DNA from 2 places in the Streptomyces sp. NPDC056144 genome. Region 1 is predicted to be linked to the other one. Evidence: riboswitches for the same ligand, from Rfam matches in the RefSeq annotation. Region 1 holds a riboswitch; the other holds the start of a gene.

Region 1 (15,319 bases):
GGCCGCGGCGAGCAGCGCGCCCGCGGCGATTCTGCGCTGAGAGCTCTTCAGCATGGGTCCAGCAACCTCCGGGATAGTGGCGGCCGTCGAGGGCGGTCCGCCGATTTGGGGATGTGCCTCCTGTCGCCAGCGGCAGGGGCGGGTCGTGCGGGTCGTCGGCGAACGGTCAGCGGGAGCCCTTCGGGTCGAGCGCGTCACGCACGCCGTCGCCGAAGAGGTTGAACGCCAGGACGGTGATGAAGATCGCGAGGCCGGGGATCACCATGAACAGGGGGTCCGATTCATAGGTGTTGACGGCCTTCGACAGCATCTGCCCCCAGGAAGCGGTGGGAGGCTTCACACCCGCGCCGAGGAAGCTGAGCGCGGCTTCGGTGAGGATGTTGGTCGGGATCATCAGGGTCGCGTAGACCGTGATGGGAGCGATCAGGTTCGGCAGCAGCTCCTTGCGGAGGATGTAGAGGCGGCCGGCGCCGAGGCTCTGGGCGGCCTCCACGTACTCGCGGTTGCGCAGCGAGAGCGTCTGGCCCCGGACGATGCGCCCGACGTACGGCCAGCCGAAGAAGCCGATCACGAGCACCAGGGCGGCGATGCGGACGCCCGAACCGTCGAGTCCGAGGAAGGAGTTCGGCAGGACGGAGACCAGGGCGATCGTGAAGAGCAGCTGGGGGAAGGCCAGCATGACGTCCATGACCCGGCTGAGCGCCGCGTCGATCCAGCCGCCGAAGTAGCCCGCGACGATGCCGAGGATCGTGCCGAGGACGACCGCGAAGAGCGCCGCCAGGAAGGCCACGAGGAGCGAGATCCGCGCACCGTAGACGATGCGGCTGAAGACGTCGCGGCCGTTGACCGGCTCGACGCCGAGGAGGAAGTCGGAGCTGATGCCGCCCCACGACCCGATCGGCGTGCCGAACAGCGGGTCGATCTGGTCCTCGTGGAACTCGTCCGGCGGGTGGCCGAGGAAGCCGACGATGACCGGCGCGAGGACCGCGACGAGGATCAGGAAGAAGACGACGAAGGCGCCGGCGAGGGCGAGTTTGTCGCGCTTGAGGCGAGTCCAGGCGATCTGCCAGGGCGAACGGCCCTGGATGGCCTTGGTGCCGGGGGTGTCCAACGTGCCGGGCGCGCCGGAAGCGTCGGGCGCGCCGACGACGGTGGCGGTCGACTCGCCCGCACTCGTCTCGTGCAGTGGTGCCGTCATCGTGGTGAGGACCCCTCTCGGCCGCCGGTAGCCGGCCCTTGCCCGCCGCGGGTAGCGGCTCGGTGGAACAACCTGCTGGGGATTCGGTTCGAAAGGACCCGAACGCCCGGTGTTCCGGGGAGTCTTCAACGCGTCCGCGATCACCCGCCAGCCCTGACGAGGAATGTTTGCTCAAACGTGATGCGGTGCTGCGACTTCCGTTATACGGACGTCGTGATCACGTGAGCGGACCATCTCGGGCCCTCTTCGCCCCAATCGGACATGTCGCCCAACTGGTGTTTCGACGTGCTCTATTGGGGCGAACGAAAGCCTCCGGAGCGGACTCCGGAGGCGCGAGGGACGAGGAGTGGGACGAGGGTCGTCTCAGTATCCGGACGAGGCCGGGGGCGGGTACCCGTATCCCGGGACGGCTCCCTGAGCGGCCCCCGGGGCGGCTGAGCCGCGTCCGCCGTGCGCGTCGCGGTCGTAGAAGGGGCGCGCGTGGGCGCCGAGCCAGAGGGCGACGGGGTCGTACGCGTCGGAGAGCGAGACCGTCGAGACGGGCAGCCCGTCGGGTACGGCGGAGATCGACTGGCGCATCATCGCGCGGACCGTGTCGACGGCCGCCGCGGAGGTGTCGTACAGGTCGAGACCGATGGCGAGGTACGGGGAGCCGAGCGCCGGCTGCACCCAGCCGCGGCGCAGCGACCTGACGGCCGGGGTGCGGTGCGCGTTCTGCGTGAGCAGGGCGTAGAACTGCGGGATCTCCAGGGCGGGTTCGCTCACCCGGAGCGGTCCCGCGGGCATCCGGTCCAGACCGGTGGCGATGCGCCGCAGGTCGGCCCAGGGGATGCCGACACCGCCGCCGGGGGCGTGCGGATTGAGCCAGATGCCCCAGCGGTCGGGGTAGAGCGCGCGGGCGATCTCGCGGCCGGTGACGAGCTCGTGGGCGCGGTTCCAGCCGGAGGCGGCGAGCTCCTGGGCGGAGGTGACGCAGGGCGCGTACCCGAAGCCCTCGACCTCCATGTTCCCGTACTGAGCCTCGGAGGAGCCGGCCGTGCCCTGCCAGAGCAGCATGAGGAGCTCGCCGTCGGCGAGGGCGTGGAGCAGTTGCTCGTACGCGTCGTAGCGTCCGGGTGCCACCTGGCGCAGCATGTGCTCGACGTGTCCGGTCGCAGCGGTGCCTGACGCGCTCACCTGGGGTCCCGCCCCTCTTCCTCGTACGGCCCGGCGCGGATGCCCGGATGCTCGGATGCAGTGCAGATGCGGTTCAGATTAGACGGAGGGGGAGACTCAGCCGGCGGCGTGCCGGTAGAAGGGGCGGACCCGCTCCGTCATCCAGTCTCCGACCGGGTCGTGCGCCATGTCGAGGAGGATGAGGTTGACCGGCCAGGCGACCTCGACCCGGCCGAGGGCGCGGCCGAGGGCGTCGAGGGGCGCGGAGCGGTCGGCGTCGGGGCGGAGGAGCTGGACGCCGACGAAGAGGGCCGGTTCGGTGCCCTCGACGCTCGCGAGGGCGCGGCGGGCGGTGGCGACCACACCGGTGGCCTCGAACTCGGCGGAGGCGGCGGCGAGGAAGTCGACCGGGTCGTCCTGCCAGTCGGGCTCGAAGAGCCGGACGCGGCCGCCGGAGGCCGGCCCGTCGAGCGCGGTGCGGCCGACGCGGCAGAGCTCGGCGACGGCCGGCGGGGGCAGCGGGACGCCGACGGTGCCGCCGGGGTTCACGGCGATGCCGAGCTGCGGGGGCAGACCGCGGGCGAAGTCGCGGGCGGGGGCGACGGTGTACGACATGTGGGTGCCGACGCAGGCGTGGAACTGCTGCTCGGAGCTGAAGACGGGGACGAAGGCCGCGCCCTCGATCTCCATCGTCGGCAGGTCGAGGGAGGTGCTGTCGGGGCCGCCGCCGTTGGGCAGGGGCACCCAGACGGGGCTGCGGCCCAGCACCTCGACGAGCCGGCCGCCCGCGCCGGGGTTGCCGAGGGATGCGGCGAGGACCTCTTCGAGCTCGTTGCCCGGCCACGTCATGTCCACGGTTCCTGCTTTCCCCTGTGTCGCGCGGGCGCGCCCTCCCGGGGCGCCCCGCAGCACCCTAACGCCGCTCCGGTGCCGGCATGGCCAAAACCGGGGGCCGGCCCCTCGGACCGGCCCCTCAGACCGGCCCCTCAGACCGGCACCTCAGGCAGGCCCCTCAGGCAGGCCCCTCGGGCCGCCCCCTCAGGCCGCCGGCCGGAAGCCGATCTTCCGCAGGGTGTCGGCGGCGTCCCGGTCGAGCAGGGTCACCGAGGCGCAGCCCGCCGGCGGCCCGCCCGCCTCGGCGGCGCGCAGGAGCCGCCCGACGGCCCGGCGGTGCCGGGCGAAGGCGTAGGCCGAGACGCCCCGGCCCCGGGACCGCTGCCCGTCGCGGGCCGTGTCCGGCGTCACGTCGAGCAGGACCAGGTGCAGGGCGGTCCCCCGGCGGCGCGCCTCGCGGGCGAGCCAGCCGCGCACCCAGGACTGGGTGCCGCAGTCGTGCACGACCAGGCTCGCGCCGGAGCGCAGGGCCCTGCGCAGCCCCGCGTAGTGCGCGACCCGGACGAGCGGCCGGTAGATCCCGTACGGCAGGAAGCGCAGCGCGCGGGGCAGCCCGGCCTCCCAGCGCTCGCGGGCGTCCTGGGAGTCGACGCCCCGGCCGTCGGCGGCCCGCCGCATCAGGGTGGACTTGCCGCTCCCGGGCAGCCCGGAGACGACCACGAGGTCGCCCTCCTGGAAGCTGAGGGCGCGGGGACCGCGGCCGCCGCGCTCGCGCAGGTCCCGCAGGACGCGGGCCCCGCGGCGGGTCCCGCGCGCGGTCCTGGCGCGGGCACGCTGGTCCGGTATGCCGGTTCCCGGCGCGTACGCGCCGCTGTGCTGGGCGACCGCGCCGGTGTGCTGGATCCTCATCGCTGCTCCCCCTGCCGGGCCTGACAAGACCCTTGCCCACGAAGTGTAAAGAGACGGTAATGAGATACAAGTGATGTGCCGCGCGGAGCACGCGTGCAATGATGTCCGCGCCAGGCGCGCACAGCGCCGCACACAACCGCATACCGGCCGCTCGAATCCGCGCGGGAGAGTTCCGGACCGTCTCAGGGGTCCGGACGCCGAAGGAGCAAGACCCTCCCTTGAATCTCTCAGGCCCCGTACCGCGTGGATGAGGCAGATCTGAAAAGCGGGACACCCTGCCGTGTCCCCACCCAAGGTGCAAGCCGAACGTCTCGGTCACGAGATGCCTTCGGTGAACCTCTCAGGTTCCATGACAGATGGGGAGGACGTCCTCGCCCGTCATGTGTTTTCGTCACCGATCACGCCCTTGGGACCCGGGAGCCACCCCATGAGCACTGCCCCCCGTCTGACCGCCCTCGATGCCCTGCATCGTTCGCTGGGCGCGACCATGACCGACTTCGCGGGCTGGGACATGCCGCTGCGCTACACGAGCGAGCGGGACGAGCACGTCGCCGTCCGCACGAAGGCCGGTCTCTTCGACCTCTCGCACATGGGTGAGATCACGGTCACCGGCCCGGGGGCCGTCGACCTGCTCGACTACGCGCTCGTCGGCAACATCTCCACGGTGGGCAACGGCCGCGCGCGCTACACGATGATCTGCCAGGAGGACGGCGGCATCCTCGACGACCTGATCGTCTACCGCCTCGGCGAGACGGAGTACATGGTCGTCGCCAACGCCTCCAACGCCCAGGTCGTCCTGGACGCCCTGGGCGCCCGCGCCGGCGGCTTCGACGCCGAGGTCCGCGACGACCGCGACGCGTACGCCCTGATCGCCGTCCAGGGCCCGGAGGCCCCCGGCATCCTCAAGCAGCTCACCGACGCCGACCTGGACGGCCTGAAGTACTACGCCGGCCTGCCCGGCACGGTCGCCGGTGTCCCCGCGCTGATCGCCCGTACCGGCTACACCGGCGAGGACGGCTTCGAGCTCTTCCTCAAGCCCGAGCACGCCGAGGGCGTCTGGAAGGCCCTCACCGAGGCGGGCGCCCCGGTCGGCCTGATCCCCTGCGGCCTGTCCTGCCGCGACACGCTCCGCCTGGAGGCGGGCATGCCGCTGTACGGCCACGAGCTGACCACCGCCCTCACCCCCTTCGACGCCGGTCTCGGCCGTGTCGTGAAGTTCGAGAAGCCCGGCGACTTCGTCGGCCGCAAGGCCCTGGAGGCCGCGGCCGAGCGCGCCGAGACCGCCCCGCCGCGCAAGCTGGTCGGCCTGATCGCCGAGGGCCGCCGCGTCCCGCGCGCCGGTTTCTCCGTGGTCTCCGGCGGCGAGGTCGTCGGCGAGATCACCTCGGGCGCCCCGTCCCCGACCCTCGGCAAGCCGATCGCCATCGCGTACGTCGACGCGGCGCTCGCGGCCCCCGGCACCGCCGGTGTGGGCGTGGACATCCGCGGCACCCACGAGCCCTACGAGGTCGTGGCGCTGCCGTTCTACAAGCGCCAGAAGTGACGTAATCGTCTTACTCCGGTCTCACCCCGCGAGACCTCCGTTCATCAGTACTCCCTCGATCCAGGAGAATCAGGTCATGAGCAACCCCCAGCAGCTTCGTTACAGCAAGGAGCACGAGTGGCTGACGGACGCCGTTGACGGCGTCGCGACCGTCGGCATCACCGAGCACGCGGCGAACGCGCTCGGCGACATCGTGTACGTCCAGCTCCCCGAGGTCGGCGCCACCGTGACCGCCGGCGAGGAGTGCGGCGAGCTGGAGTCGACCAAGTCGGTCAGCGAGCTGTACTCCCCCGTGACCGGTGAGGTCGTCGAGGCGAACCAGGACGTCGTCGACGACCCGGCGCTGGTGAACACCGCCCCGTTCGAGGGCGGCTGGCTGTTCAAGGTGCGCCTGACGGAGGAGCCGAAGGACCTGCTCTCCGCCGACGAGTACACCGCCTTCACCGCCGGCTAACCGAGACCCCCTAGGGATCGATTCATGTCGCTTCTGAACACCCCTCTCCACGAGCTGGACCCCGACGTCGCCGCCGCCGTCGACGCCGAGCTCCGCCGTCAGCAGTCCACCCTCGAGATGATCGCCTCGGAGAACTTCGCTCCGGTCGCGGTCATGGAGGCCCAGGGCTCCGTCCTCACCAACAAGTACGCCGAGGGCTACCCGGGCCGCCGCTACTACGGCGGCTGTGAGCACGTCGACGTGGCCGAGCAGATCGCGATCGACCGGATCAAGGACCTGTTCGGCGCCGAGTACGCCAACGTCCAGCCGCACTCCGGCGCCTCCGCGAACCAGGCCGCCCTCTTCGCGATCGCCCAGCCGGGCGACACGATCCTGGGTCTCGACCTGGCGCACGGCGGTCACCTGACCCACGGCATGCGCCTGAACTTCTCGGGCAAGCAGTTCAACGTGGTCGCGTACCACGTGGACGAGGCCGGCCTGGTCGACATGGCCGAGGTCGAGCGCCTCGCCAAGGAGCACCGCCCGAAGGTCATCATCGCGGGCTGGTCCGCCTACCCGCGCCAGCTGGACTTCGCGGAGTTCCGCCGGATCGCCGACGAGGTCGAGGCGTACCTGTGGGTCGACATGGCCCACTTCGCCGGCCTGGTCGCGGCGGGTCTGCACCCGAACCCGGTCGAGTACGCGGACGTGGTGACCTCCACCACGCACAAGACGCTCGGCGGCCCGCGCGGCGGCATCATCCTCGCGAAGAAGGAATTCGCGAAGAAGCTGAACTCCTCGGTCTTCCCCGGTTTCCAGGGCGGCCCGCTGGAGCACGTGATCGCGGCCAAGGCCGTCTCCTTCAAGGTCGCGGCCTCGGAGGAGTTCAAGGAGCGCCAGCAGCGCACCCTGGACGGCGCCCGCGCGCTGGCCGAGCGCCTGGTCCAGGACGACGTCACCGCCCACGGTGTCTCCGTCCTGTCCGGCGGCACGGACGTGCACCTGGTCCTCGTCGACCTGCGCAACTCCGAGCTCGACGGCCAGCAGGCCGAGGACCGCCTCCACGAGGTGGGCATCACGGTCAACCGGAACGCCGTTCCGAACGACCCGCGCCCGCCGATGGTCACCTCGGGTCTGCGCATCGGTACGCCGGCGCTCGCGACCCGCGGTTTCCAGGCCGAGGACTTCACCGAGGTCGCCGACATCATCGCGGAGACCCTGAAGCCCGGCTTCGACGAGGCCAAGGCCGAGTCCCTCAAGGCCCGGGTGACGGCGCTGGCCGACAAGCACCCGCTGTACCCCGGTCTGTAATCGTTTCGTACGCTTTCAGTCGTACGAAGCTCCGGGGCACCGCGCACACTGGACAGTGAGCGCGGTGCCCCTGCTCGTGCCCAGCCCTTCCGCTTTTTCTGCACCACCCCGGCAGACAACGGCGTCTAGCCCCCACAAGGAGTCCTCCCGTGGCCATCTCGGTCTTCGACCTGTTCTCGATCGGCATCGGTCCGTCGAGCTCCCACACGGTGGGCCCCATGCGCGCGGCCCGGATGTTCGCCCGCCGGCTCAAGAACGAGGGCCTGCTCGCCCACACGGCGGCGATACGAGCGGAGCTGTACGGTTCCCTCGGCGCGACCGGCCACGGGCACGGCACCCCGAAGGCCGTCCTCCTCGGCCTGGAGGGGAACTCGCCCCGTACGGTGAACGTGGAGACCGCCGACGAGGAGTTCGAGCGGATCAAGTCCTCGGGCCGGATCAACCTGCTCGGGATGCACGAGATCCCGTTCGCCTTCGACGACGACCTGATCCTGCACCGCCGCAAGGCGCTCCCGTACCACGCCAACGGCATGACGGTCTTCGCGTACGACGCCGAGGGCGCGCTGGTCCTGGAGAAGACGTACTACTCCGTCGGCGGCGGCTTCGTCGTGGACGAGGACGCGGTGGCCGGCGAGAACCCGATCGTCCCCGACGACACCGCCCTGAAGTACCCCTTCCGCACCGGTGACGAGCTGCTCCGCCTGACGAAGGAGACCGGCCTGTCGATCTCCTCGCTCATGCTGGAGAACGAGAAGGCCTGGCGCACCGAGGACGAGATCCGCGCCGGTCTCCTGGAGATCTGGCGCGTCATGCAGGCCTGCGTCTCGCGCGGCATGTCCCGCGAGGGCATCCTGCCCGGCGGCCTGAAGGTCCGCCGCCGCGCCGCGAACACGGCCCGCAAGCTGCGCTCCGAGGGCGACCCGGCGGCGCTCGCGATGGAGTGGATCACCCTCTACGCGATGGCCGTGAACGAGGAGAACGCGGCCGGCGGCCGGGTGGTCACCGCCCCGACGAACGGCGCGGCCGGCATCATCCCCGCCGTCCTGCACTACTACATGAACTTCGTGCCCGGCGCCGACGAGGACGGCATCGTCCGCTTCATGCTCGCGGCCGGCGCGGTCGGCATGCTCTTCAAGGAGAACGCCTCGATCTCCGGCGCCGAGGTCGGCTGCCAGGGCGAGGTCGGCTCCGCCTGCTCGATGGCGGCCGGCGCCCTGGCCGAGGTCCTCGGCGGCACCCCCGAGCAGGTCGAGAACGCGGCCGAGATCGGCATGGAGCACAACCTCGGCCTGACCTGCGACCCGGTCGGCGGCCTGGTCCAGATCCCCTGCATCGAGCGCAACGGCATGGCGGCGGTCAAGGCCGTCACGGCCGCGAAGATGGCCATGCGCGGCGACGGCAGCCACCTCGTCTCCCTCGACAAGGTCATCAAGACCATGAAGGAGACGGGCGCCGACATGAGTGTGAAGTACAAGGAGACCGCGCGCGGCGGTCTCGCGGTGAACATCATCGAGTGCTGAGGCAGCCCTCGGCGGCTTCCTGAAGGCCCTGACCAGCGCGTTCGTCCCGGACGCGCGGGTCGGGGCCTTTTCGCTGCCCGGAGCGCCGCCGTCCAGCTTTGGTCCAGACCTATTGACGGCCCCGACCGTCGCTCCTACGCTCCCGTCGATCGCCCCCACCGCATCCGCCACCCCGGCGAAGAATGGAGCACGGCATGTTCCATCGGCGTATTCACAGGCTGCCCGAGGCGGACGGCGGGCGTCCGGCCGCCGTCCGTGCCCGGCACCGCTCCACCGTCCTGACCCGCGCCTTCGCCGGAATGAGCGCCGCCGCCCTCATCGGCGCGGGCGTCACCCTGGCCGGTTCCGGCCCGGCCGGCGCCGCCGCCCCCAACCTGCTGGCCAACTCCGGCTTCGAGAGCGGCCTTTCCGGCTGGACCTGCACCGGAGGATCCGGCGCGGCCGTCAGCAGCCCGGTGCGCTCCGGCACGTCCGCGTTGAAGGGCACGCCGTCCGGCCAGGACAACGCCCGGTGCAGCCAGACGGTCAGCGTGCAGCCCAACTCGGCGTACACGCTGAGCGCCTACGTCCAGGGCAGCTACGTCTACCTCGGCGCCACCGGCACCGGTGCCGCGAGCGAGCCGCAGACCTGGACGCCCGGCTCCTCCTCGTACAGCCAGCTCAGCGTCAACTTCACCACCGGCGCGAACACCACGTCGGTGACGGTCTACCTGCACGGCTGGTACGGGACGCCCGCGTACCTCGCCGACGACGTGTCGCTCACCGGCCCCGGCGGCACGCCGACCACGCCGCCGACGACCACGCCGCCGACGACCACCCCGCCGACCACGCAGCCGCCCACCACGGCGCCTCCCACGACCGCGCCGCCGACCACCCAGCCGCCCACGACCGCGCCGCCGACCACCCAGCCGCCCACCACCCCGCCCACCACGCCTCCCGGTGACGTCACCTGCGCCACGAAGCCCAAGCCGGCCGGCAAGGTGCTCCAGGGGTACTGGGAGAACTGGGACGGCGCCTCGAACGGGGTCCACCCCGGCATGGGCTGGATCCCCATCACCGACAGCCGGATAGCCCAGCACGGCTACAACGTCATCAACGCCGCCTTCCCGGTGATCCTCTCGGACGGGACCGTCCTGTGGCAGGACGGCATGGACGCGGGCGTGAAGGTGGCGACGCCTGCGGAGATGTGCGAGGCCAAGGCCAAGGGCGCCACGATCCTGATGTCCATCGGCGGCGCGACCGCGGGCATCGACCTGTCGTCGAGCACGGTCGCCGACCGCTTCGTGCAGACGGTCGTCCCGATCCTCAAGAAGTACAACTTCGACGGGATCGACATCGACATCGAGACCGGCCTGTCCGGCAGCGGGAACATCAACACCCTCTCCGCCTCCCAGTCCAACCTGATCCGCATCATCGACGGCGTGCTCGCCCAGATGCCGGCGGGCTTCGGCCTGACGATGGCGCCCGAGACCGCGTACGTCACCGGCGGCAGCGTCACCTACGGGTCCATCTGGGGCTCGTACCTGCCGATCATCAAGAAGTACGCGGACAACGGCCGGCTGTGGTGGCTCAACATGCAGTACTACAACGGCAGCATGTACGGCTGCTCGGGCGACTCGTACCAGGCCGGCACCGTGCAGGGCTTCACCGCCCAGACCACCTGCCTCAACAACGGTCTGACCATCCAGGGCACCACGATCAAGGTGCCGTACGACAAGCAGGTGCCCGGCCTGCCGGCGCAGCCCGGCGCGGGCGGCGGCCACATGGCGCCCAGTCAGGTCGGCCAGGCGTGGAACGCGTTCAGCGGCTCCCTCAAGGGACTCATGACGTGGTCCGTCAACTGGGACGGCTCGAAGGGCTGGTCCTTCGGCGACAACGTGAAGGCCCTCCAGAACCGCTGACCGCACACTGACCGATCGCTGACCGGACACCGACGTAGTCCCCGTCCCGGTCATGTGAAGGCCCTGAGCAGCGCTGTCACCTTCGGCGCTGGTCAGGGCCTTCCTCGTTTTCACGAAATGCGCTCCCTTGTGCGCGGCCGCACACCGTTTCTGCGCGGTCGCGCCACAAGGTGGCACAACAAGGCCGTGCGCTCGCCGGATCAGGTGAATGCGACCGTGCGCCCGTTGATATGACCATCTGCCAGGGGCACGCTCCACCTCAGCGGTTTCCCCCCGTTGAGAGGGATGGGCATGACGACCGAAGTCACCGAGTCCGAGCTGGAGACCCTGCTCCGCGGCGCGCTGCGCGTCACGGGGACGGGCGAGCGCTGGACGACCGAGTCGAACGAGAGCTGGTGCCGGGTGGCACCGCGCTCCGGGGCCGGCCCCCAGCAGGGCTGGAAGCTGCACGTCTCCGCCACCTCCGCTTCCGCGCCGACGGTGCTCCTGAAGTCCCTCGAAGTGCTGCTCCCCGACGGGTCGGCCTTCAAGTTCGCCCGCTCCCTGGAACAGGTCGGCGCCCTCAACACCCGGGCCACCCCGCGCGGCAGCTCGGGCAAGTTCCTCACCGTCTACCCCGCCTCCGACGCCGACGCGGCCCGCCTCGCGCGGGCCCTCCACGCGGCGACCGCCGGCCTCGCCGGGCCCCGCATCCTCTCCGACCGGCCGTACGCCCCCGGCAGCCTGGTGCACTACCGCTACGGCGCGTTCGTCGGGCGGCAGCGGCTCTCGGCCGACGGACTCATGATCTGGTACATCGAGGACCCCGACGGCAAGCCGGTGGAGGACAGGCGGACCGGGCGGTACGCGCCCCCGGAGTGGGCGGTCAGCCCCTTCCCCGACCACGCCGTGCCCGTCGAGGTGAAGAAGCCCGGGCCCGTCCTCCTCGGCGGCCGGTTCTCGGTACGGGAGGCCATCCGCCACACCAACAAGGGCGGCGTCTACCGGGGCACCGACGTCGGGACCGGCGCGCCCGTGGTCATCAAGGAGACCCGCCCCCACGTGGAGGCCGACGCCGACGGCAACGACGTCCGCGACTGGCTGCGCACCGAGGCCCGCACCCTGGAGAAGCTCAGGGGCACCGGGCTCGCGCCGGAGCCGCTCGCCCTCTTCGAGCACGGCGGCCACCTGTTCCTCGCCCAGGAGAAGGTGCCGGGGATCCCGCTGCGGAACTGGGCCGCCGAGCACTTCCGCGACGCGGGCGCCGACCGGTACCGCGCCGACGCGCTGGACCAGGCCCGGCTCCTGATCGACCTCGTCGAGGCCGCCCACGCCAGGGGCTGCGTCCTGCGCGACTTCACCCCGGCCAACGTGATGGTCCGCCCCGACGGCGGACTGCGCCTCATCGACCTGGAGCTCGCCGTCCTCGCCGAGGACGAGGCCCTCCCGACCCGCGTCGGCACGCCCGGCTTCAGTCCCCCCGAGCGCCTGGTGGACGCGCCCGTCTCCCCGACCGGCGACTACTACAGCCTCGGCGCGACCCTGTGCTTCGTCCTCACCGGCAAGGTGCCGGCCCTCCTGGCGGAGAAGCCCGCCGCCCGGCCGGCCGAGGAACGGCTCGCCGCGTGGCTGGCCGCCTGCGCCGCCCCGCTGGACCTGCCGGACGGCCTGGTCGCGATGATCCTCGGGCTGATGAGGGACGACCCCGCCGCCCGCTGGACCCCCGCGCGGGCCCGGGACGCGCTCCGCGAGAGCTGTACGGAGCCGGGCGGAGCCCGTACCGCCACGACGGACGGCGACACCGGCGCCCTGGACGAGGCCGTGGCCGGGATCGTGGAGCACCTCCTCGACTCCATGACGCCCGAGGACGACCGGCGCCTCTGGCCCGTCTCCGTCAAGGCCGGGGAGACCGACGCCTGCATCGTGCAGCAGGGCGCGGCCGGCGTGCTGTCCGCCCTCACCCGCTTCTTCGAGGTCACCGGCGACCCCCGGCTTCCCGAGCGCATCGCCGCGGCCGGTCATTGGATCGCCGCACGCGCCGACACCTCGGCCACCCGTCCCGGCCTGCACTTCGGGGGCCGCGGCACGGCCTGGGCGCTGTACGACGCGGGCCGCGCCGTCGGCGACCGGGCGCTCGTCGACCACGCCCTGGCCCTCGCCCTCGCGCCCCAGGAGCCGACGCCGAGCCACGACATCACGCACGGCGCGGCCGGCGGCGGACTGGCCGCCGCCCACTTCTGGCACCGCACCGGCGACCCCCGCTTCGCCGAGCGGGTCGCCGAGGCCGCCGACCGGCTGGCCGCCGCGGCCCGGCGCGAACCGTCCGGGACGAGCTGGCCCGTACCCGCCGAGGCGGTGTCCGAGGAGGCCGGGAAGCGCTACCTGGGCTTCGCCCACGGCGCCGCCGGCATCGGCTGCTTCCTCCTGGAGGCCGCCGGCATCACCAAGAACCCCGAGCACCGGCGCCTGGCCGTGGAGGCGGGCGAGCTCCTGGCGGCGCAGGCCGTCATGGTCGGCGGCGCGGCGCAGTGGCCCGCGCAGGCCGGGGACGTGCCGACCGCGCCGTACTGGTGCCACGGCTCGGCCGGCATCGGCTCCTTCCTGGTCCGGCTGTGGCGGGCGACCGGCGACGACCGCTTCCGCGACCTCGCCGTCGGCGCCACCCGGGCCGTCGTGGAGCGGGCCTCCCGGGCCCCCGTCACCCAGTGCCACGGCCTGGCGGGCAACGGCGACTTCCTCCTCGACATGGCGGAGGCCACCGGTGATCCCGCCCACCTGGCGCGGGCCCGGCAACTGGCCCGTCTCGTCCTCGTCGAAGGATCCCGGCGCGGCGGCCACGTCGTCTTCCCCAACGAGTACGGGGACGTCTCGACGAGCTGGAGCGACGGTTCGGCGGGAATCCTGGCGTTCCTCCTGCGGGTGCGCCACCAAGAGCCCCGGCACTGGATGGTCCAGCGGCCGGTATGAGCGGCGGGGTCCCCCGTCGCCACGTCACAGAGTGAAGGAGATTGTCATGGAGAACCAGGACCTTGAGCTGCTGGCCCACCTGCACGCCCTTCCGGAGACCGACCCGGTCGGCGTCGACGGCGACTCGTTCAGCGGAACGTGCGCGTGCGTCGGCCTGCTGACGCTCCTCAACACCGTCTGTATCGGCATCAGCTGCGCGTAGCGGCCATGAACCCCCCGGCCGGTGGTTGCCTCGGAGGCAGCCGCCGGCCGGTGTGGGATCCGGCCGACGCGGAGGGCGACGGAGGGCGACGGAGGGCGGGACCGATGCAGGAGCAGCCGTACGACTCCGGCCACGCGATCAGTGCGCGCGGCCTGGTGAAGAGCTACCCGGGCCCGGACGGCACCGCCGTCGACGCGGTCCGCGGCCTCGACCTCGACGTGCGCCGGGGCGAGAGCTACGGCTTCCTCGGCCCCAACGGCGCCGGGAAGTCCACGACCATCGCGATGCTGTGCGCGCTCGCCCGCCCCACCTCCGGTCACGCCGCCGTGGCCGGCTTCGACGTGTCCGCCCGCCCCCACGACGTGCGCCGCCGGGTCGGCATCCTGTTCCAGCACGGCGCCCTCGACCCCGACCTGACCGTCGAGCAGAACCTGCGCGTCCACGCCCGTCTGTACGGGATGGCCCGCCGCGAGGTGCGCGACCGCACCGCCGAGGTGCTCGGGCCCGCCGGTCTCGCCGACCGGCGCCGGTTCCCCGTACGCGCCCTGTCGGGCGGGACGCGGCGCCGCCTGGAGATCGCCCGCCAGCTGCTGCACTCCCCGAGCGTGCTGTTCCTGGACGAGCCGACGACCGGGCTCGACCCGCACGCGCGGGCCGGGATCTGGGACCACCTGCGGGCGCTGCGCGAGCGGGACGGCAGCACCCTCTTCGTCACCACCCACTACCTGGAGGAGGCGGAGCACTGCGACCGGATCGGGATCATCGACGGGGGCCGCCTGGTCGCCGAGGGCACGCCGTCCGACCTGAAGGCCGCGATCGGCGACGACCGGGTGGTGCTGCGCACCAGCGACGACGGGCGCGCCCGGAAGGTCGTCGCCCAGGCCGCCCCGCCGGACCGGACCGTCACCGTGGACGCCGAGGGGACGTGGCTGCGGGTGCCGGAGGGCAGCGCCTGGATCCCCCGGCTGTGCGCGGCCCTGGAGGCGCACGGCATCGCCGTGCACGCCGCCTCCGCGACCCCGCCCACGCTCGACGACGTGTTCTTCCACCACACCGGCCGCAGCATGGGAGCCGCCCGATGACCACCCTCGCCCTCCGGGCGCCCGAGGCCGCGGAGCGGGGCCGGGCCTCCCGGCTGCGGCGCGAGCTGCGGGCGGTCCACGCCCTGGTCCACCGCGACCTGCTGCGGCTGGCCGCCCAGCGCTCCTCCACCGCGCTGATCCTGCTGCAGCCGGTGCTCTACCTCTTCGCCCTCGGCGGGGGGCTCGCCGCTCTCATCCCCACCGCCTCGCTGGGCACGGACTACCGGACGTACCTCTTCCCCGGCATGCTGATGATGACCGTGCAGACCCCGGCCGTCATGGTGG
Region 2 (15,319 bases), on a different contig from region 1:
TCAACACGGGCATCTACGTCATGGAGCCCGAGGTCTTCGACTACGTCGCCGCGGACACCTCGGTGGACTGGTCGGGTGACGTCTTTCCTCAGCTCATGAAGGAGGGCAAGCCGATCTATGGCTATGTCGCCGAGGGCTACTGGGAGGACGTGGGCACGCACGAGAGCTATGTGAAGGCCCAGGCGGACGTCCTGGAGGGCAAGGTCCAGGTCGACATCGACGGCTTCGAGATCTCGCCGGGTGTCTGGGTCGCCGAAGGTGCCGAGGTGCATCCGGACGCGGTGCTGCGCGGACCGCTCTACATCGGGGACTACGCCAAGGTCGAGGCCGAGGCGGAGATCCGGGAGCACACCGTCATCGGGTCGAACGTCGTCGTCAAGAGCGGGGCCTTCCTGCACAAGGCCGTCGTGCACGACAACGTCTACATCGGGCAGCAGAGCAACCTGCGCGGCTGTGTGATCGGGAAGAACACCGACATCATGCGGGCCGCCCGGATCGAGGACGGGGCCGTCATCGGGGACGAGTGCCTCGTCGGCGAGGAATCGATCGTCCAGGGGAACGTCCGGGTCTACCCGTTCAAGACGATCGAGGCCGGTGCCTTCGTCAACACGTCGGTCATCTGGGAGTCACGCGGGCAGGCGCATCTCTTCGGGGCGCGGGGCGTCTCCGGGATCCTGAACGTGGAGATCACCCCGGAGCTGGCCGTGCGGCTGGCGGGGGCGTACGCCACGACGCTGAAGAAGGGCGCGACCGTCACGACGGCGCGTGACCACTCGCGTGGTGCGCGGGCGCTCAAGCGGGCGGTCATCTCGGCCTTGCAGGCGAGCGCCATCGACGTACGGGACCTGGAGAACGTGCCGCTCCCCGTGGCGCGGCAGCAGACCGCGCGGGGGAGTGCCGGCGGGATCATGGTGCGGACCTCGCCCGGTGTGCCGGACTCGGTGGACATCATGTTCTTCGACGAGCGCGGGGCCGACCTCTCGCAGGCGGGTCAGCGGAAGCTGGACCGGGTGTTCGCGCGGCAGGAGTACCGGCGGGCCTTCCCCGGGGAGATCGGTGATCTCTCCTTCCCGGCGAGCGTGTTCGACTCGTACACGGGGTCGCTGCTGCGGAACGTCGACACGTCCGGCATCGCCGAGGCGGGGCTGAAGGTCGTCGTGGACGCCTCCAACGGGAGCGCCGGCCTCGTCCTGCCGAGCCTGCTCGGTCGGCTCCAGGTCGACTCGCTGACGATCAATCCCGGGCTGGACGAGTCGAGGCCCACGGAGTCGGCGGAGAGCCGGCGGGCCGGGCTCGTACGGCTGGGAGAGATCGTGGCGTCGGCACGGGCCGCGTTCGGGGTGCGGTTCGACCCCGTCGGTGAGCGGCTTTCGCTGGTGGACGAGCGGGGCCGGATCATCGAGGACGACCGGGCGCTCCTGGTCCTCCTCGACCTGGTGGCGGCGGAGCGGAGGTCGGGGCGGGTGGCACTGCCGGTCACGACCACGCGGATCGCCGAGCAGGTGGCCGCGTACCACGGCACGCAGGTGGAGTGGACGACGACCTCGCCCGACGACCTCACGAGGGTCGGCCGGGAGGAGTCGACGATCTTCGGCGGTGACGGGCGCGGCGGGTTCATCGTGCCGGAGTTCAGCAGCGTCTTCGACGGTGCGGCGGCCTTCGTCCGGCTGATCGGGCTCGTGGCGCGGACGCAGCTCACGCTGAGCCAGATCGACGCGCGGATTCCGCGGGCGCACGTGCTGAAGAGGGACATCGCGACGCCGTGGGCCGTGAAGGGGCTGGTCATGCGGCGGGTGGTGGAGGCGGCCGGGAGCCGGTCCGTGGACACGACGGACGGGGTGCGGGTCGTCGAGGCGGACGGGCGCTGGGTGATGGTGCTGCCGGACCCGGCGGAGGCCGTCACGCATCTGTGGGCGGAGGGGCCCGACGACGCCTCCGCGCAGGCCCTGCTCGACGAGTGGGCCGAGGTGGTCGAGAGCGCGGGTCGCTGACCGGAACGGAGGGTTCGGCAGGGAGGCGCCCGCGGGGCGTCTCCCTGCCGTTCACAGGGGGCATTCGTTGGTAGGCCGCGCGACGTGCGACGATGTGCGGCATGTCGCAGCAGCCCCCCGTTCGGAGCACCGGATCACCGCCCGCGCGCCCGGACGCGTCGATGTCGCTGCTGAACAACGTCATCGACCACGCGCTCGACGACGGCTACGCCGAGGCGACGGCCCGGCGGGCGGCCGAGGGTCCCGGTATGCCCAAGCCGCTGCGCGCCAAGCTCGGTGTGGCCGCGGGGCTCCTGCTCGCCGCCGTCGTGGTGACGGTCGGCGCCGCCGAGGCGCGGATCTCGGCGCCGGTGGTCGCCAAGGAGCGGCAGGACCTGATCGACCGCATCGAGGGCGACACCAAGGCTGCCGACAAGCTCGAACAGGACGTCAAGCGGATCCGCGCCGAGGTCGGCGCGCGGCAGAGCCAGGCGCTGGAGCAGCACGGCGGTGACCAGGCCGAGCTCGTCGCGCTCCTGTCGGGCGCGACCCCGGTCCACGGGCCGGGTGTGAAGCTCGTCGTTGACGACGCCAAGGGCACCGACACCGGTGGTGGCGGGCCGCGCGAGAGCAGCGGCTTCTCCGACACGGGCCGGGTGCGCGACCGGGACATGCAGCGGGTGGTCAACGGCCTGTGGGAGTCGGGGGCCGAGGCCGTGTCGATCAACGGGCAGCGGTTGACGTCGCTGTCGGCGATCAGGGCCGCGGGTGACGCGATACTGGTCGACAACAGGCCGCTGGTGCCGCCGTACACCGTCCTCGCCATCGGGGACGGTCAGCGGCTGAGCACGGCGTTCCAGGACAGTGCCGACGGGCAGTACCTGCACGCGTTGGTGGAGAACTTCGGGATCAGGAGCAGCATTTCGGCCGAGGGCGACGTACGCCTGCCGGCCGCGCCGAGCCTGACCGTACGAACAGCAGAGCCGAGGGGGGCCGGGGCGGCGACGCCGTCCGGTGGGGCCACGGCCGACACAGGGAAGGGCACATCGTGATCGCCGTACTGGGCCTGATCGTCGGAGTCGTGGTCGGACTGTTGGTCCGGCCCGAGGTTCCGGCGGTGGTCGAGCCCTATCTTCCGATCGCCGTGGTCGCCGCCCTGGACGCGGTCTTCGGTGGTCTGCGGGCCATGCTCGACGGGATCTTCGTCGACAAGGTCTTCGTGGTGTCGTTCCTCTCGAACGTGGTCGTCGCCGCGCTGATCGTCTTCCTCGGGGACAAGCTGGGCGTCGGCGCGCAGCTGTCCACGGGTGTGGTCGTCGTGCTCGGTATCCGGATCTTCTCCAACGCGGCCGCCATCCGGCGCCATGTGTTCCGGGCGTGAGGCCGATGAGTGAGAACGCGATGAACGAGAACGAGAACGAGAAGGCGGGCGACAGCGCGCGGAAGCCCGAGGCCGAGGGCCTGGAGGGCGAGAGCCCGAAGGCCGAGGTTCCTGAGGCCGCGGCTCAGCCCGAGGCCGAGGCTCCGGAGGCGGAAGCTCCGGAGGCGGGGCCTTCGCGGGATGAGGCGCCGCAGGCTGAGGGTCCCGTCGCGCAGGAGCCGGCCGGGGCCGTGGCGGCGCCCGCCGCCGACGGGCCCAGCGGGCGGCGGCGGCTCGCCGCGGCGCTGTGGCCGCCGCGGGTCACGCGTGCCCAGCTGATCGTCGCGCTGCTGCTCTTCGTCCTCGGTCTCGGTCTCGCCATCCAGGTCTCCTCCACCAGCGAGAACAGCGCGCTGCGTGGGGCGCGGCAGGAGGACCTCGTACGGATCCTCGACGAGCTCGACGACCGTACGCAGCGCCTGGAGGACGAGAAGGCGCGCCTGGAGAAGCAGCGGTCCGAGTTGGAGTCGAGCTCGGACCAGGCCGAGGAGGCCCGTAAGCAGACTCAGGAGAAGGAGCGGCAGCTCGGGATCCTGGCCGGAACGGTCGCGGCCGAGGGGCCGGGGATCACGCTGACCGTCGGTGACCCCACCGGCGCGGTCGAGTCGGACATGCTGCTCGACGCCATCCAGGAGCTGCGGGCCGCGGGTGCGGAGGCGATCCAGGTCAACGGCGTGCGGGTGGTGGCGGACAGCTATTTCACCGGTAGCGGTGACGACATGGCGATCGATGGAACGAAGGTGACCGCTCCGTACGTCTTCAAGGTCATCGGCAAGCCCGAGGATCTGGAGCCCGCGCTCAACATCCCCGGTGGCGTCGTGCAGACCCTCGAGAAGGAGCAGGCCACGGCCGGGGTGGAGCGGTCGGCGAAGATCGTCGTCGACGCCTTGCGACCCGCGAAGCGGCCTGACTACGCTCAGTCGTCCTCGACCTAGGACGGTGGAGGAGGGGGTCCCGCGACATGGGTAAGACGTTGCGGGGGGTCGACGCACCACAACGGTGGTGCGTGGTGGAAACTGTCCGGAGGATACGGACGTTGTGAAGGTGTCCGGGTCGGCAGGTGTGAGGATTTCGGTTCGTCCTGCCCCACGGGCGGGTCTGTTTCGGTCAAGGGGAATCGCCCGTGAGTTTTTTTGCGAAGTTGTTCGGCAAGAGCGGACGTGAGGACGGCGGCAACGCCAGGCACCGCGCGTCGCGCCACGCCCAGAGCGAGGAACAGGGCGGCGAGCGCCCGCTGTTCCGCGACGAGGTCGACGGTCAGGGCGGTGACATTTCGGGCACTCAGGGCGCGTCTTCTGTTGACCCGGCCGGTGCCGCCCGCATAGGTTTCGGGGAACCATCAACCTCAAGTACGGGTGGAGGGTTTACCCCCGACCCGTACGCGACACAGACCTCCGCGGGGATGCCGCGGCAGGAGGACGCGTCCATGCCGGTGTGTACGAGGTGCGGTCACCGCAACGCGGCCGACAGCCGTTTCTGCTCCCAGTGCGGTACGCCGCTGCGGGGCGGGATCGCCGAGCGGGCGTCCGAGACGACGTCGACGATCTCCATCTCGGGCCTTGAGGCGTACGAGGCGGAGATCACCGGTCAGACGGCGCTTCCGTCCCTGTCGCCCGAGGCGATGGCGGCCGTGGAGGCGCTGCCTCTGGGGTCCGCGCTCCTCGTGGTGCGCCGGGGGCCGAACTCCGGCAGCCGGTTCCTCCTCGACGGAGAGCTGACGACGGCCGGCCGTCACCCGCAGAGCGACATCTTCCTGGACGACTTCACCGTCTCCCGGCGGCATGTCGAGTTCCGGCGGGGACAGGACGGTCGGTTCACCGTCGCCGATGTCGGCAGCCTCAACGGCACGTACGTCAACCGTGAGGCGATCGACTCGGTCGTTCTGTCCAACGGTGACGAGGTGCAGATCGGCAAGTACCGGCTGGTCTTCTACTCGAGCCAGCGGGGCGTGTGACGCCACCGAGAAGACTTCAGGGAAGGTCCATGCTGCGAACACCGACGGGCGGTGCCGGAACCGGCACCGTCACCGCGGGCGAACGGCTGGTCAGCATCGGCACGGTGCTGAGCCAGTTGCGCGACGAGTTTCCCGAAGTGACGATCTCGAAGATCCGGTTCCTGGAGGCCGAGGGGCTCGTCGAGCCCCGTCGTACGGCCTCCGGGTACCGGAAGTTCAGCCCGCAGGACGTGGAGCGGCTCGCTCAGATCCTGCGGATGCAGCGGGACCACTACCTTCCGCTGAAGGTCATTCGTGAGCACTTGGACGCCCTGGCCCGGGGTGAGCAGATCAAGCTGCCCGCCCCCGGGCGGCGGGAGATCGCCGAAGGCCCCTGGGAAGCGGAGGGGGAGCGTCCCACCGCCGCGCGGGTCGGGCGGGCCGAGCTGCTCGCCGCCGCCGAGGTGACGGAGGTCGAGCTCGCCGAGTGGGAGTCGTTCGGTCTGATCTCCGAGGAGCGGGGCGGCGGCTACGACGCGGAGGCGGTCACGGTCGCCAGACTTGTCGCGGATCTGGGGAGATTCGGTCTCGAACCTCGTCATCTCCGGGGCGTGAAGGCGGCGGCCGACCGGGAGGCGGCGCTGCTCGAGCAGATGGTCGCTCCGCTGCGCCGGCACCGTAATCCGCAGACCAGAGCCCATGCGGAGGCCACCGCGAAGGAGCTCGCCGAGCTGTCGGTGCGGCTGCACGCGGCGTTCGTGCAGTCGGCTCTGGGCATCCGACTCCAGTGATCTCGGACGGGCCCGACTATCCAAACCGGTCGGGCACGTCCTAGGGTTGCTGTGTGAACGAGCTCGACGTTGTGGGTGTCCGGGTGGAAATGCCCTCCAACCAGCCGATCGTGCTCCTGCGAGAAGTGGGAGGCGATCGGTACCTCCCCATCTGGATCGGACCGGGTGAGGCGACCGCGATCGCCTTCGCGCAGCAGGGCGTGGCCCCGCCGCGTCCGCTGACGCACGACCTTTTCAAGGACGTGCTGGAGGCCGTGGGCCAGGAGCTGACCGAGGTCCGGATCACGGATCTGCGGGACGGGGTCTTCTACGCCGAGCTGGTCTTCGCCAGCGGTGTCGAGGTGAGTGCCCGGCCCTCGGACGCGATAGCGCTGGCGCTGCGGACGGGGACGCCGATCTACGGCAGCGACGGTGTCCTTGACGACGCCGGCATCGCGATCCCGGACGAGCAGGAGGACGAGGTGGAGAAGTTCCGCGAGTTCCTCGACCAGATCTCACCGGAGGACTTCGGGACCAACAGCCAGTGAGGCGCGTGGCCTGATCGCGTGGCCTGAACTCGGGCGTTGTCAGCGCATTCGAGTAGCCTTTCCCCGCAGAGAGACACGGGAAACCACTCTCAGGGTGATTATCACTCGGCGTGCCGAGTGTGGCGATCGTTGACGCACCCCGAGTGACTGCCTACCTTCGTGTGGGCAGGTCAAGGACGGAGGGTCGGCGTGATGAGCAGCGCGGACGGTACGGCAGGGAGCTCGGTCGGACACGTGTCCGCGGAGTCGGGGCCGTATCCGCTTCACGGCAGTGTGGGCGACTTCGGCAGCGATGCGAGTACGAGTCCGTCGGCCGACGAGATCGGGTACCGCGGGCCGACCGCGTGCGCGGCGGCCGGCATCACCTACCGCCAGCTGGACTACTGGGCGCGCACCGGGCTGGTCGAGCCGAGTGTGCGGCCCGCGTACGGGTCCGGGACCCAGCGTCTCTACAGCTTCCGCGACGTCGTGGTCCTGAAGATCGTCAAGCGCTTCCTCGACACCGGGGTGGCGCTGCAGAACATCCGGGCGGCCGTGCAGCACCTGCGGGCCCGGGGCTTCCGCGATCTGGAGCGGATGACGCTGATGAGCGACGGGGCGACGGTCTACGAGTGCTCCTCGCCCGACGAGGTCGTCTCGCTGCTCCAGGGCGGCCAGGGCGTCTTCGGGATCGCCGTCGGCGTGGTCTGGCGGGACGTGGAGGCCGCGCTGTCCCAGCTGCACGGGGAGCGTGTCGACACGGGCGAGACGCTCGTCGGGCACAACCCGGGTGACGAGCTGGCCAGGCGGCGGCGCGACAAGGCCGTCTGAGGCCGTCCGAGGCCGCGTTCCGGCGTTGTCGGAGGCGGCGTCTCCCCGTTGTCAGTGGCATGGGGCAGCATCAGAGCTGTGAGAGCCGTGCCCACGATCCTGCATCTCGACATGGATGCGTTCTTCGCCGCCGCCGAGCAGGCGGCGAAGCCCAGCCTGCGCGGAAAGCCCGTGGTCGTCGGCGGGCTCGGGCCGCGTGGGGTGGTCGCCACGTCCTCGTACGAGGCGCGGCGGCTCGGGGTCCACTCGGCGATGCCGACAGGGCAGGCGCGGCGGCTCGCGCCGAACGCCGCGTATCTCGTGCCCAGGTTCGCGTTCTACCGGGCCATCAGCGAGCAGGTCATGGAGCTGCTCGGGCGGCTGTCGCCGCTCGTGGAGCCGCTCAGCCTCGACGAGGCCTTCGTGGACCTGGAGGCCGGGGGCGTCGCCGAGGACAGCGCGAGCGCGCGGGCCGTCGGCGAGCGGCTGCGGGCCGACATCCTGGCGACGACCGGGCTGACCGGTTCGGTCGGGCTCGCCGGGTCGAAGATGATCGCGAAGATCGCCTCCGAGGAGGCCAAGCCGGACGGGCTGGTGCTGATCGAGCCGGGCACGGAGCGGGAGCTGCTCGGGCCGCGGTCCGTGCGGATCCTGCCCGGGGTCGGGCCCGCGACCGGCGAGCACCTGCGCCGGGCCGGGATGACCACGGTGACCGATCTCGTCGAGGCCGGCGAGGACGAGCTCGTACGGCTCCTGGGGCGGGCGCACGGGGGGTCGCTGTTCCGGATGGCGCAGGGGTACGACGACCGGGCCGTGGTGGCCGAGCGGGACGCGAAGTCGGTGTCGGTGGAGGACACCTTCGACGTGGACCTGCACGACCGGGTGCGCATCAGGGTCGAGGTGGAGCGGCTCGCCGAGCGGTGCGTGGGGCGGCTGAGGTCCTCGGGGCACTCGGGGCGGACGATCGTGCTGAAGGTGCGGCGGTTCGACTTCTCGACGCTGACCCGGTCCGAGACGCTGCGCGGGCCGACGGACGACCCGATGGTGGTGCGGGAGGCCGCGGGGCGGCTCCTGGAGGCGGTGGACACGACCGGAGGCGTACGGCTGCTCGGGGTGGGCGTCAGCGGGCTCGCGGACTACACGCAGGAGGATCTGTTCGCCCAGGCCGAGGCGGCGGAGGCGGCAGAGGCCGCGGAGGCCGCAGGGACGGGCGTGACGGCCGCTGGAGAGGCCGTGGGGGACGCGGGGGCGCTTCCCGGGGCCGAGGGGCCCGAGGCCGCTCCGGAGGCCGTGGAGCGGCGCTGGGCGCCCGGGCTCGACGTACGGCATGCCGAGTACGGGCCCGGGTGGGTCCAGGGGAGCGGGGTCGGGCGGGTCACCGTGCGGTTCGAGGAGCCGTGGACCGTGCCGGGGCGGGTGCGGACCTTCTCGGTGGACGACCCGGAGCTCGAACCGTCGGAGCCGATACCTCTGGTGCGGAGATAGCCGGATTCGGCAGGAGATGGGCCGGGACGGGCGGAGATGGGTGGAGATCGGCGGAGGCAGGCCGTCACGGCGCGGCGGGGCCCCAGCCGTCGGTCAGGGAAGTCGGCTGGGGTTTCCCTCGTACCGCCCGCGAGGGGCCTGGTGGTGGGCGGGCGAGCGGGGGTTCTCCGGCGGCGGTCGTGCGACGGCGCCGGAGGCGTGCCGTCAGGGGCCCTCCTGGCCCGCGAGACGGCCGAAGTCGGTGTCCGGGGCGTCCTGGGGCTCCGCGGGCAGGTCGAGTCTGTAGTGGCGGTAGAGCTGGAGCTCCTGGGCGGGGGAGAGGTGGCGGCCCACGCCGAAGTCGGGGGCGTCCTTGATCAGGGCGCGCTCGTACGGGATGTGCAGGCCGTCCTCGAGCAGGTCGCTCGGTTCCAGCGGGACGAAGGCGTCCCGGCTGAACAGGCCCGTGCGGAGCGCGGCCCATTCGGGGACCCCAGTCGCGTCGTCCAGGTACACCTCGTCCACGGTTCCGATCTTGTTTCCGTTCCGGTCGAACGCCTTGCGGCCGATCAGGCTGCGCGGATCGATGTCGGTCTGCACGGTCCCTCCAACTGGTCGCAACTGCTCTACACCCCTACGAAAGTGCACAACTGGGATGTCGGCCACTTGAGCGATAGAGCCCGCAACCTCGCTGGTAGGCTGGCTGTGGCTGTCGACCCTGTGCGGGAGAGTCCCCCGGAGAAACCTTCCGGTGGGCGCCGAAGGAGCAAATCCTCCCCGGAATCTCTCAGGCCCCTGTACCGCGCGGACGAGGTCACTCTGGAAAGCAGAGCGGTGTCCGACGGCACGCGCTCTCACCGACGGTGAAAGCCGGCGTGCCGCGAGGCGTGCCGGTGAAACTCTCAGGTTGAGATGACAGAGGGGGAGGCCGTCCGGGTACCCGCGCCGTGGTGCCCCTCGCAGGTCGTGACGACCAGGAGGCCTCCGTACATGACCGCCAACCGCATTCCGCTCTCCGAGCTCGAGCAGGGCATCCCGTTCGAGCAGCGGCACATCGGGCCCGACGCCGAGGCGCGGGCCAAGATGCTCGCTCAGGTCGGCTTCGGCTCGCTCGACGAGCTCACCGCCGCCGCGGTGCCGGACGTGATCAAGAACGCCGAGGCGCTGGGCCTGCCCGCCGCCCGCACCGAGGCCGAGGTGCTCGCCGAGCTGCGCACGCTCGCCGACCGCAACCAGGTCCTCGCCCCGATGATCGGCCTCGGCTACTACGGCACCTTCACGCCGCCGGTCATCCTCCGCAACGTGATGGAGAACCCCGCCTGGTACACGGCCTACACGCCGTACCAGCCGGAGATCTCGCAGGGCCGCCTCGAGGCGCTCCTCAACTTCCAGACCATGGTCGCCGACCTGACCGGTCTGCCCACCTCCGGTGCCTCCCTCCTCGACGAGGGCACCGCCGCCGCCGAGGCCATGGCCCTGTCCCGGCGCGTCGGCAAGGTCAAGAACGGCGTCTTCCTCGTCGACGCCGACGCCCTGCCCCAGACGATCGCCGTCATCGAGACCCGCGCCGAGCCGACCGGTGTCGAGGTCGTCGTCGCCGACCTGAGCGAGGGCATCCCCGCCGAGGTGGCCGAGCGCGGCGTCTTCGGCGTCCTGCTCCAGTACCCGGGTGCCTCCGGTGCCGTCCGCGACATCAAGCCGCTGATCGACGCCGCCCACGAGCTCGGCGCGATCGTCACCGTCGCCGCCGACCTCCTCGCGCTGACCCTGCTCACCTCGCCCGGCGAGCTGGGCGCGGACATCGCCGTCGGCACCACCCAGCGCTTCGGTGTCCCGATGGGCTTCGGCGGTCCGCACGCCGGCTACATGGCCGTCCAGGACAAGCACGCCCGCTCCCTGCCGGGCCGCCTCGTCGGCGTCTCCGTCGACGCCGACGGCAACCGCGCCTACCGCCTGGCCCTCCAGACCCGCGAGCAGCACATCCGCCGCGAGAAGGCCACCAGCAACATCTGCACCGCCCAGGTGCTCCTCGCCGTCATGGCCGGCATGTACGCCGTCTACCACGGCCCGGACGGCCTGAAGCAGATCGCCCAGCGCACCCACCGGTACGCCGCGATCCTCGCCGCGGGTCTGACCGCCGGCGGCGTCGAGGTCGTGCACGGCTCGTACTTCGACACCCTCACCGTCCGCGTTCCCGGCAAGGCCGACGAGGCCGTCGCCGCCGCCCGCGCGGCCGGCGTGAACCTCTACCGCGTCGACGCCGACCTCGTCTCGATCTCCTGTGACGAGACCACCGGCCGCGAGCAGCTCGCCGCCGTCTGGGGCGCCTTCGGCGTCACGGCCGACGTCGAGGCGCTCGACGCCTCCGTCGAGGAGACCCTGCCGTCGGGTCTGCTGCGCTCCGACGCGTACCTGACCCACCCGGTCTTCCACGCGCACCGCTCCGAGACCTCGATGCTGCGCTACCTGCGCAGGCTCGCGGACCGCGACTACGCGCTCGACCGCGGCATGATCCCGCTCGGCTCCTGCACCATGAAGCTGAACGCGACCACCGAGATGGAGCCGGTGACCTGGCCCGAGTTCGGCCAGATCCACCCCTTCGCCCCGGTCGAGCAGGCGCAGGGCTACCTCACGCTCATCACCGAGCTGGAGGAGCGTCTCGCCGAGGTCACCGGCTACGACAAGGTGTCGATCCAGCCGAACGCCGGTTCGCAGGGCGAGCTGGCCGGTCTGCTGGCCGTCCGCGCCTACCACCGCGCCAACGGCGACCTCCAGCGCACCGTCTGCCTCATCCCGTCCTCCGCGCACGGCACCAACGCCGCCTCCGCGGTCATGGCCGGCATGAAGGTCGTCGTCGTCAAGACCGCCGACGACGGCGAGGTCGACGTCGCGGACCTGCGCGCCAAGATCGAGCAGTACCGCGACGAGCTGTCCGTGCTGATGATCACCTACCCGTCGACGCACGGCGTCTTCGAGGAGCACGTCGCCGACATCTGCGCCGAGGTCCACGAGGCCGGCGGCCAGGTGTACGTCGACGGCGCCAACCTCAACGCGCTCGTCGGTCTCGCCAAGCCGGGCAAGTTCGGCGGCGACGTCTCGCACCTGAACCTGCACAAGACCTTCTGCATCCCGCACGGCGGCGGCGGCCCCGGCGTCGGCCCGGTCGGCGTGCGGTCGCACCTCGCCCCGTACCTCCCGAACCACCCGCTCCAGCCCACCGCGGGTCCGGAGACGGGCGTCGGCCCGATCTCGGCCGCCCCGTGGGGCTCCGCCGGCATCCTGCCGATCTCGTGGTCGTACGTCCGCCTGATGGGCGGCGAGGGCCTCAAGCGCGCCACGCAGGTGGCCGTGCTCGCGGCGAACTACATCGCCAAGCGCCTGGAGCCGCACTTCCCGGTGCTCTACACCGGCCCGGCCGGTCTGGTCGCCCACGAGTGCATCGTGGACCTCCGTCCCCTCTCGAAGGAGACGGGCGTCACGGTCGACGACATCGCGAAGCGCCTCATCGACTACGGCTTCCACGCCCCGACGATGTCCTTCCCGGTCGCCGGCACGCTGATGATCGAGCCGACCGAGTCCGAGGACCTCACCGAGCTCGACCGCTTCTGCGACACGATGATCGCGATCCGCGGCGAGATCGAGAAGGTCGCCTCCGGCGAGTGGCCCGCCGAGGACAACCCGCTGCACAACGCCCCGCACACCGCGGCGTCGCTGGGCGGCGAGTGGAACCACGCGTACACCCGTGACGAGGCCGTCTTCCCGGCCGGCGTCTCGGCCGCCGACAAGTACTGGCCGCCGGTCCGCCGCATCGACGGCGCCTTCGGCGACCGGAACCTGGTCTGCTCCTGCCCGCCCATGGACGAGTACGACCACTGAGCATGAACCGAGGGCCCGGCCCGGAGGAACTCCTCCGGGCCGGGCCCTCGGCCTTGTCCGCCTCAGGCGGCGGTCGTCACCTGGCCCGCCGTCAGCGGCCGGTGCGGGGCGATGATCTGCCCGTCCGGCAGCAGTTCACCGGTGTCCTCGAAGAGCAGGACGCCGTTGCACAGCAGGCTCCAGCCCTGTTCCGGGTGGTGTGCCATCAGTCGGGCCGCCTCCCGGTCGGCGGAGTCGGCGGTGGGACAGGCAGGCTGGTGCTGGCACATGGGTGGGTTCTTTCGCTGCGTCGTGGTGGATGTCCTGCGGCTCTTCGCGCTCATCGCCGCCCCCGTCGGTCGGTTGGGTTCCGGTCCCAGTCTTGCCCCCTGGACGGACTTCCGCAGGTATTTCGCGTCAGCTCGTCCTCTTCGGGGAAGACGCATCACCCCCAGGGGCGGTTCGCGCCAACTGCACCGTCTCTTCGGGTGGTTCGGGGTGGCCCGAGCGGGCTAGTCCGTACGGGAGGGGTGTTCGGGTGGTGCGTTCGGGCGCGATTTTCGGACAACAGTGCGCCCCGTGACCCGGTCGGGCCGCGGGGCGCGGTCTGGGGTGCCGGAGCGATGGATCAGGCGGGCGCCGCGGAGCCCAGGAGGGGCGGCGGCGCGAGACGCGTACTGAGCACGGGCAGGAGATCGGCCACCTGGTAGGGCCGGTGGGCCGCGATTCCCGGCGGGGCGGGAGCCAGGGGGACGAGGAGATCGGCCGTGGCCGGGGCGACGGTGGTGCCGTCGGCCTCCGGTTCGGCGTGCAGCCAGAGCGTCAGCATGTAGAGCTCCGGTACGGAGAGGAGCCGGGGCTGGTACGGGGTGGGCAGCGCCTCGGCCTGGGCCAGGGCCCGTTCCGTCGCGGTGACGTACGGCCCCTCGAAGAAGTGGGAGAAGGTCCAGCCGTCCGGGGTGAGCATGGTGTCCGCGGCGGCGATGGCCCGGTCGCCGCTGCGGATCAGGAAGCGCCAGCCGGCGAGGCGGGTGCGCGGTGCCCGTCCCGGAGCTCCCGTGACGCCGAGGACGTGCACGGGAAGCGGGAGTTCGGGGCTCAGTGGTCCCTGCGCGGCCCGCAGGGCGGGCGTTCGTGCCTCGCGGACGGCGGTCGGTGAGCCGAGGGCCGCGAGGACGCTGCGGAGGGCAGGCGCGGGGGCCGGGGTGGGTCGGAGCATGGTGGGTCGCCTCTCACTCAGGAGACACGGTGATGCGTGGGCATGTACGACGGCGCTGTCAGCGGCGCGGTCAGAGCGGGGCCATGGGGACATGGGTGCATGCCGGGCACCGACACTCTGCCTCGTCCGCGGAGTTTATACGACACGTGTTCACGCGGTGTTTCCGCTAGACGGCTCCGATATTTCTGACAAGGCGCCAACAAGCCTTATTCCCAGGTTCGTTCACCGGGAATCATCGCGACCGCAGCTCTGTCACCTGGGTATTCCTCGCCGTGCCGGACGGCTGAATTCCGATCCCCTGTCAAGGGGTAATACGACATTGGTATATGTCGGCGGTGTCATGCCTTCGGCATCTGCCGTGAGGGGCTTCCTTCAGCCTATCTTCCGGCGGGCCGGATTCGCAGGCGTTGTGGATCAGCCGGGTGGGCATCATGGTCCGAGACGTGCGGCCGTCGGTGCGGCCGTCCACCGTGGGAGGGACGCTTCGATGGGGGAGAAGGTCGATGCTGCCGGGTTCGACCCGTCCGACCGGCAGCAGTACCGGAGAAAGCTCCAGCAGTGTCTCGCGGGACTCGCGAGGCTCCTGGCGGAGAAGAGGTTCGACCGGCCCCGGAATCTCATGGGACTGGAGATCGAACTCAATCTCACCGGTCCCGACGGGCTGCCCAGGATGCTCAACGCTCCGGTTCTGGAAAGGATCGCCAGCTCCGATTTCCAGACGGAACTGGGAATGTTCAACCTGGAAGTGAACATCGCCCCGCACGAGCTCGACGGGCGGGTATTCGACCGGCTCGCCGAGGAGATCGGCACCGGAATCGGATACGCCGACCGCAAGGCCCGTGAGCTCGACGCGAGCGTCGTCATGATCGGCATACTCCCCACGCTCGCCGAGAGCGACCTCGTCCTGGAGAACCTCTCCGTCGCCGACCGCTACACGCTGCTCAACGACGAGATCCTCACCGCCAGGGGCGAGGACTTCACCCTCGACATCCACGGCGTCGAACGCCTCCTGTGCACCTCGGCGTCGATCGTGCCCGAGGCCGCCTGCACCTCCGTCCAGCTCCACCTGCAGGTGACCCCGGCCCGGTTCCCCGCCGTCTGGAACGCCGCCCAGGCGGTCTCCGGCGTACAGATCGCGCTCGGCGCCAACGCCCCCTTCGTCTTCGGCCGCGAGGTCTGGCGCGAGTCCCGGCCCCCGCTCTTCATGCAGGCCACCGACACCCGCCCGCCCGAGCTCCAGTCCCAAGGGGTCAGACCGCGCACCTGGTTCGGGGAGCGGTGGGTGGACTCGGTGTACGACCTCTTCGAGGAGAACCTCCGCTACTTCCCCGCCCTGCTGCCGATCTGCGAC

What was found. Region 1 has a riboswitch for glycine ahead of gcvT (glycine cleavage system aminomethyltransferase GcvT). Riboswitches for the same ligand answer to the same signal wherever they lie in the genome.
Region 2: another riboswitch for glycine. It lies ahead of gcvP (aminomethyl-transferring glycine dehydrogenase); the one in region 1 lies ahead of gcvT (glycine cleavage system aminomethyltransferase GcvT).

The regions. Positions count from the first base shown of each region.
Region 1 covers NZ_JBHJVF010000003.1:464,247-479,565, reverse strand. Annotated here, with positions in the region: gene ACFC0Z_RS13025 (ABC transporter substrate-binding protein) at 1-54, opposite strand, end outside; gene ACFC0Z_RS13020 (ABC transporter permease) at 167-1,198, opposite strand; gene ACFC0Z_RS13015 (enhanced serine sensitivity protein SseB C-terminal domain-containing protein) at 1,562-2,374, opposite strand; gene ACFC0Z_RS13010 (enhanced serine sensitivity protein SseB) at 2,471-3,202, opposite strand; gene ACFC0Z_RS13005 (AAA family ATPase) at 3,392-4,096, opposite strand; glycine riboswitch at 4,249-4,348, shown strand; gene gcvT (glycine cleavage system aminomethyltransferase GcvT) at 4,524-5,639, shown strand; gene gcvH (glycine cleavage system protein GcvH) at 5,716-6,093, shown strand; gene glyA (serine hydroxymethyltransferase) at 6,118-7,383, shown strand; gene ACFC0Z_RS12985 (L-serine ammonia-lyase) at 7,533-8,903, shown strand; partial or broken gene ACFC0Z_RS12980 (carbohydrate binding domain-containing protein) at 9,086-9,613, shown strand; gene ACFC0Z_RS12975 (chitinase) at 9,884-10,804, shown strand; gene lanL (class IV lanthionine synthetase LanL) at 11,096-13,750, shown strand; gene ACFC0Z_RS12965 (VenA family class IV lanthipeptide) at 13,797-13,952, shown strand; gene ACFC0Z_RS12960 (ATP-binding cassette domain-containing protein) at 14,057-15,034, shown strand; gene ACFC0Z_RS12955 (ABC transporter permease) at 15,031-15,319, shown strand, end outside.
Region 2 covers NZ_JBHJVF010000012.1:191,064-206,382, reverse strand. Annotated here, with positions in the region: gene ACFC0Z_RS29325 (sugar phosphate nucleotidyltransferase) at 1-1,991, shown strand, start outside; gene ACFC0Z_RS29320 (DUF881 domain-containing protein) at 2,093-3,022, shown strand; gene ACFC0Z_RS29315 (small basic family protein) at 3,019-3,351, shown strand; gene ACFC0Z_RS29310 (DUF881 domain-containing protein) at 3,372-4,325, shown strand; gene ACFC0Z_RS29305 (FHA domain-containing protein) at 4,817-5,344, shown strand; gene ACFC0Z_RS29300 (MerR family transcriptional regulator) at 5,374-6,114, shown strand; gene ACFC0Z_RS29295 (bifunctional nuclease family protein) at 6,168-6,641, shown strand; gene ACFC0Z_RS29290 (MerR family transcriptional regulator) at 6,834-7,451, shown strand; gene ACFC0Z_RS29285 (DNA polymerase IV) at 7,530-8,915, shown strand; gene ACFC0Z_RS29280 (PRC-barrel domain-containing protein) at 9,120-9,494, opposite strand; glycine riboswitch at 9,608-9,707, shown strand; gene gcvP (aminomethyl-transferring glycine dehydrogenase) at 9,885-12,770, shown strand; gene ACFC0Z_RS29270 (DUF5999 family protein) at 12,833-13,039, opposite strand; gene ACFC0Z_RS29265 (hypothetical protein) at 13,378-13,968, opposite strand; gene ACFC0Z_RS29260 (glutamate--cysteine ligase) at 14,456-15,319, shown strand, end outside.